Regions from separate parts of the Escherichia fergusonii ATCC 35469 genome, predicted to be linked through region 2. Evidence: predicted binding sites of a transcription regulator. Region 2 holds the regulator's gene; the other holds the start of a gene.
The links. Region 2 encodes sigma-54, which starts transcription at its own class of promoters, with help from an activator protein. Its sites were predicted from a motif close to GTTGGCACANNTTTCGCTNT; they were not measured.
Positions count from the first base shown of each region.

Region 1: glnK (P-II family nitrogen regulator) is a predicted target of sigma-54. The motif match lies at 1,739-1,758, and genes of this name have one in related genera.

Region 1 covers NC_011740.1:2,631,294-2,634,717, reverse strand. The annotation lists gene EFER_RS12940 (SmdB family multidrug efflux ABC transporter permease/ATP-binding protein) at 1-1,628, shown strand, start outside; gene glnK (P-II family nitrogen regulator) at 1,809-2,147, shown strand; gene amtB (ammonium transporter AmtB) at 2,177-3,424, shown strand, end outside.
Region 2 covers NC_011740.1:3,263,060-3,266,483, reverse strand. The annotation lists gene ptsN (PTS IIA-like nitrogen regulatory protein PtsN) at 1-480, opposite strand, end outside; gene hpf (ribosome hibernation promoting factor) at 600-887, opposite strand; gene rpoN (RNA polymerase factor sigma-54) at 910-2,343, opposite strand; gene lptB (LPS export ABC transporter ATP-binding protein) at 2,391-3,116, opposite strand; gene lptA (lipopolysaccharide ABC transporter substrate-binding protein LptA) at 3,123-3,424, opposite strand, start outside.

The DNA of each region.
Region 1 (3,424 bases), 630 kb from region 2:
ATATGGTGGCGAAAAATAACCTACCGTTGAAAGTGGTTGCAGGGCTGGCTGCGGCGTATGTTGGGCTACAACTGTTTGCCGCCGGGCTACATTACACGCAGTCGCTGCTGTTTAATCGGGCGGCGGTTGGCGTGGTACAACAGTTGCGCACGGATGTGATGGATGCCGCGTTGCGCCAGCCATTAAGCGAGTTTGATACCCAGCCTGTCGGGCAGGTGATTTCCCGCGTTACCAATGATACTGAAGTGATCCGCGACCTCTACGTTACCGTAGTGGCAACGGTCCTGCGTAGCGCCGCCCTGGTGGGTGCGATGCTGGTGGCAATGTTCAGCCTCGACTGGCGAATGGCGCTGGTAGCGATAATGATTTTCCCGGTGGTGCTGGTGGTAATGGTGATATACCAGCGTTACAGCACGCCGATTGTCCGTCGTGTGCGCGCCTATCTGGCAGATATCAACGACGGCTTTAACGAAATCATCAATGGCATGAGCGTCATCCAGCAGTTCCGTCAGCAGGCGCGATTTGGCGAACGTATGGGTGAGGCCAGTCGTTCACACTATATGGCGAGGATGCAAACCCTGCGCCTCGACGGTTTTCTGCTGCGTCCGCTGCTGAGTCTGTTTTCATCGCTCATTCTTTGTGGCTTGTTGATGCTGTTTGGCTTCTCCGCCAGCGGTACCATTGAAGTGGGCGTACTGTATGCGTTTATCAGCTATCTTGGGCGGCTTAACGAACCCTTAATCGAACTGACCACGCAACAGGCGATGCTGCAACAGGCTGTTGTTGCTGGTGAGCGCGTGTTTGAGTTGATGGACGGGCCGCGCCAGCAATATGGCAATGATGATCGCCCGTTGCAGAGCGGCACCATTGAAGTCGATAACGTGTCATTTGCTTATCGCGATAACAATCTGGTGCTGAAGAATATTAATCTCTCTGTGCCTTCGCGTAACTTTGTGGCGCTAGTGGGGCATACCGGCAGTGGAAAAAGTACCCTCGCCAGTTTATTGATGGGCTATTACCCGCTAACGGAAGGTGAGATTCGCCTTGATGGTCGTCCATTAAGTTCGCTAAGTCACAGCGTGCTGCGCCAGGGCGTGGCGATGGTGCAACAAGATCCGGTGGTACTGGCGGATACCTTCCTCGCCAACGTGACGCTGGGACGTGATATCTCCGAAGAACGTGTCTGGCAGGCGCTGGAAACCGTGCAACTGGCGGAGCTGGCGCGCAGCATGAGTGATGGTATTTATACGCCGCTGGGCGAGCAGGGGAATAATCTCTCGGTTGGGCAAAAGCAACTGCTGGCACTGGCGCGCGTGCTGGTGGAGACGCCGCAAATCCTGATCCTTGATGAGGCAACCGCCAGCATTGACTCCGGTACTGAACAGGCGATTCAACACGCACTGGCGGCGGTGCGTGAACACACTACGCTTGTGGTGATTGCTCACCGCTTATCGACCATTGTCGATGCCGACACCATTCTGGTGCTTCATCGTGGTCAGGCTGTGGAACAGGGGACTCACCAGCAACTGCTGGCCGCCCAGGGGCGCTACTGGCAGATGTATCAACTGCAACTTGCGGGCGAAGAGCTGGCAGCCAGCGTGCGTGAAGAGGAGTCATTGAGCGCCTGAATAGCGCAATATTTCATCGTTGGTGCAAAAATGTAACGCACTGTGCACTGTCATAGTGCGTTTTTGTTTTCAATCTTCTTAACTTCCTGCTCTCTTTCTCGTTTTTCATTTCTGGCACACCGCTTGCAATACCTTATTCGTGTAGCAGAACCATTACCGAATTCTGACCGGAGGGGATCTATGAAGCTGGTGACCGTGATAATCAAACCATTCAAGCTGGAAGACGTTCGTGAAGCGTTATCTTCCATTGGTATTCAGGGCCTGACCGTCACCGAAGTGAAAGGTTTCGGGCGTCAGAAAGGGCATGCCGAGCTGTACCGGGGGGCGGAATACAGCGTCAACTTTCTGCCAAAAGTAAAAATTGATGTGGCGATTGCTGATGACCAACTCGATGAAGTGATCGATATCGTCAGCAAAGCGGCTTACACCGGAAAAATTGGCGACGGCAAAATCTTCGTCGCTGAATTGCAACGCGTCATTCGTATTCGTACCGGCGAAGCCGACGAAGCGGCGCTGTAATCTCTGGCACACAGCAACAGGAACGAAAAATGAAGATAGCGACGATAAAAACTGGGCTTGCTTCACTGGCGATGCTGCCGGGACTGGTAATGGCTGCACCTGCGGTGGCCGATAAAGCTGACAATGCGTTTATGATGATTTGTACTGCGCTGGTGCTGTTTATGACTATTCCGGGGATTGCCCTGTTTTACGGTGGGTTAATTCGCGGCAAAAACGTGCTGTCGATGCTGACGCAGGTGACGGTGACGTTTGCTCTGGTCTGCATTCTCTGGGTGGTTTACGGCTATTCGCTGGCGTTTGGTGAGGGCAACAACTTCTTCGGTAACATTAACTGGTTGATGCTGAAAAACATCGAACTGACGGCGGTGATGGGCAGCATTTATCAGTATATCCACGTGGCGTTTCAGGGATCGTTTGCCTGCATTACCGTCGGCTTGATAGTTGGAGCGCTGGCGGAACGGATCCGCTTCTCAGCTGTGTTGATTTTCGTGGTGGTGTGGCTGACGCTCTCTTACATTCCGATTGCGCATATGGTCTGGGGCGGTGGTTTGCTGGCTTCTCACGGTGCGCTGGATTTTGCGGGTGGCACGGTGGTGCACATTAACGCCGCAATTGCAGGTCTGGTGGGCGCATATCTGATTGGCAAACGCGTGGGCTTCGGCAAAGAGGCGTTTAAACCGCACAACCTGCCGATGGTCTTTACCGGTACTGCCATTCTCTATATCGGTTGGTTTGGCTTTAACGCCGGGTCAGCGGGCACGGCGAATGAAATTGCAGCACTGGCATTTGTGAATACTGTGGTCGCAACGGCGGCGGCAATTCTTGGCTGGATCTTCGGTGAATGGGCGCTGCGCGGTAAGCCTTCACTGCTGGGAGCGTGTTCTGGCGCGATTGCCGGTCTGGTCGGCGTGACGCCAGCCTGTGGCTACATTGGTGTTGGCGGCGCGTTGATTATCGGCGTAGTCGCTGGTCTGGCGGGCTTGTGGGGCGTTACCATGCTCAAACGCTTGCTGCGGGTGGATGATCCCTGCGATGTCTTCGGTGTGCACGGCGTTTGTGGCATTGTCGGCTGTATCATGACCGGGATTTTTGCCGCCAGCTCGCTGGGCGGCGTGGGCTTCGCTGAAGGTGTGACGATGGGCCATCAGTTGCTGGTACAGCTAGAAAGCATTGCCATTACGATTGTCTGGTCCGGTGTGGTGGCGTTTATTGGCTACAAACTGGCGGATCTGACGGTTGGTCTGCGTGTACCGGAAGAACAGGAGCGAGAAGGGTTG
Region 2 (3,424 bases):
CTGATCCCCTTCGGTATCAGTAATGATTTTGTACAACTCCTCGTCACTTTGGGCGGCGCGCAGACGGCGACAAATAGTTTTATCGGCCAGGCGTTTTGCCACCAGCGACAGGGTGTGTAAATGCGTTTTGGTTTGATCTGCGGGTACCAGCAAGGCAAAAAGCAGATCAACAGGCTGGTTATCGATAGCATCGAAAGCAATAGGTGTTTCCAGTTGCACAAACACTCCAACGGCACGAAGCGTATCTTCTTCCAGCTTGCCATGAGGGATGGCGATACCATTGCCGATCCCGGTACTCCCCATTTTTTCTCGTGTCAGTATGGCTTCAAAGACCACTTGTGGTGGCAGGCTTAATTGTTTTGCCGCCAGTTCACTGATGATCTCCAGCGCACGTTTTTTACTTTGGCAGTGAACACCACTGCGCGTACATTCCTGGTTAAGTACACTACTGAGTTGTAGGGTCGTATCGTTATTTATCATAATTTCACCTAAGAACCTGCCCGTTAAGTTATCTGGGATCAGGTTCGGAGCGCTAACTGTACAAACGGCCCGTTGCGTTACACAACAGGCCCTCCTGCACCCGTTAACTGCCCGGACGATTAGTGTTGTTTCAGTTTATCTTTATGCTTAGTCAGTTGTCTTGCCAGTTTATCAATTAAGCCATCAATGGCGGCGTACATATCCTGACCTTCCGCACTGGCATGAATTTCTCCACCGTTTACATGCAGTGTCGCATCCGAGGTATGGGTAACTTTCTCCACCTTCAGCACAATATAAACCTGATTGATCCGGTCAAAATATTGTTCCAGTTTTGCGAATTTGGTGGTGACAAAGTCGCGCAGAGCATCGGTAATTTCGACGTTATTTCCAGTGATGTTTAGCTGCATAGTGTCTTCCTTATCGGTTGAGTCAAACCAGTTGTTTACGCTGATTTGACGGCGGAATGGATAAAGACTCTCGGTACTTCGCAACGGTGCGGCGCGCCACCATGATACCCTGTTCAGAAAGCATAGTTGCTAACTTGCTGTCACTCAGAGGTTTCGCGGGATTTTCTGCCGCTATCAGTTTCTTCACCAGCGCCCGAATCGCCGTTGATGAGGCTTCGCCTCCGCCTTCGGTATTAACATGGCTGGAAAAGAAATACTTCAGTTCAAAAATGCCTCGTGGACTGTGCAGATATTTCTGCGTGGTCACACGGGAAATCGTCGATTCGTGCATTTCGACGGCCTCGGCGATATCTGCCAGCACCATCGGTTTCATAAATTCTTCGCCTTGCTCAAAGAAGGCTTGCTGTTGTTCTACGATGCAGCGGCTGACGCGCAGTAATGTGTCGTTACGGCTTTCCAGACTCTTTATAAGCCATTTCGCATCCTGTAAGTTGCTGCGAATAAATTGGCTGTCGGCGTCATTACGTGCACCATTACACATTGCTGCATATTGTTGGTTAATTTGCAGACGAGGAATACTGTCGCTGTTGAGCTCCACTGTCCAGTGACCGTTATGTTTACGCACCAGCACATCCGGGATCACATATTCTGGCTCTCCCGTCTGGATCGACTGACCGGGACGGGGATCCAGAGACTGGATCAAATTAACCGCTTCTTTCAGCACATCTTCTTTCAGCCGCGTAACACGCATCAAGCTGCGAAAGTCATGATTTGCCAGTAGATCCAGGTGATCGCTGATGATTAATCGGGCTTCATCCAGCCAGGGGGTTGATTTGTCAAACTGGGAAAGTTGGATCAGCAAACAGTCACGCAGATCTTTTGCTGCGACACCGACAGGATCAAAACGTTGGATTCGTTTGAGAACGGCTTCGATCTCTTCGATGTCGATCTCTTCATCACCCATGCTTTCGAGAATATCTTCCAGCGAGACAGTGAGATAGCCGGTTTCATCAACAGCATCAACGATTGAAGTCGCAATAGCTCGATCGGTATCGGAAAAGGGCGTCAGCTCAACCTGCCACATCAGGTAATCTTGCAATGTCTGGGTTGTCTCACCCTGATAGACCGGGAGTTCGTCATCGATGTAATCACCACTGGTGCCCGATGGCGTACCTGCGGTATAGATTTCATCCCAACTGGCGTCGAGTGGCAGCTCCTCTGGCATCTCTTTTTGTTCGAGTGCGTCAGCGGTGTCCAGTGCTTCGCTATCCTGGGGCTGCTGAGTATCAACTTCTTCGTGAAGGTCGGTTTGCTCGAGCAGGGGGTTACTTTCCAGCGCCTGCTGAAGTTCTTGCTGGAGTTCCAGCGTCGACAATTGCAACAGACGAATCGCCTGTTGTAACTGAGGCGTCATCGCCAGTTGTTGGCTAAGCCTGAGTTGCAAACCTTGCTTCATGTTCAGAATCGTACTCTCCTGCTAAAACGTCGCAATTCTCTACCCTATCAGAGTCTGAAGTCTTCCCCAAGGTATACACGCTTAACGTGCTCGTCGTGTAAGATTTCTGTTGGTGTGCCGTGGGCGATCAAATGCCCCTGACTGACGATATATGCGCGTTCACATACAGCCAGCGTTTCACGCACGTTGTGGTCGGTAATAAGCACACCCAGACCACTATCTCGCAAGTGTTCAATAATGCGTTTGATATCGATAACAGAGATCGGGTCAACACCGGCAAAAGGTTCGTCAAGCAGAATGAATTTGGGATTGGCAGCCAGTGCACGGGCAATCTCCACGCGGCGGCGCTCGCCCCCGGAGAGTGACTGCCCCATGCTGTCGCGCAGATGTTCTATATGGAACTCTTCCATCAATTCGTTGGCGCGATCTTCACGTTGCTCATTGGTCAGATCATCACGAATTTGCAGTACAGCCATTAGGTTATCGTAAACGCTAAGACGACGGAAAATAGAGGCTTCCTGCGGTAAATAGCCAATGCCACGACGCGCGCGCGCATGGAGCGGCAGCAGACTAATATCTTCGTCGTCAATAATAATATTACCCGCATCGCGCGGCACAATACCGACAACCATATAGAAAGTCGTGGTCTTACCGGCACCGTTTGGGCCGAGCAAACCGACAATTTCACCAGAGTTTACGGTCAGGCTGACGTCTTCTACGACGCGGCGACCTTTGTACGCTTTTGCCAGGTTTTTTGCAGTTAATGTTGCCATAACGAATTAATTACCCTTTTTCTGCGCCGGGGCCTGGCCTTTATTGTTTTTATCCTGCAATTGCGATGGCACCAGAACGGTGGTTACGCGTTTGCCTTTATCGCTGAAGGCCTGCATTTTCTGTTCTTTCACCAGGTAAGTGATCTTGTCGCCTTTAATGTTGCTATCGACTTGTTGTAGATAAGCATTACCAGTGAGCACGACGAAATCTTTCGCCAGTTCGTAGTGCATCTTGGAGGCATGACCTTCGACCGGTTTACCGTTATCCTGCATTTGATAGAAGGTGGCCGGGTTACCGTAACCGTCGA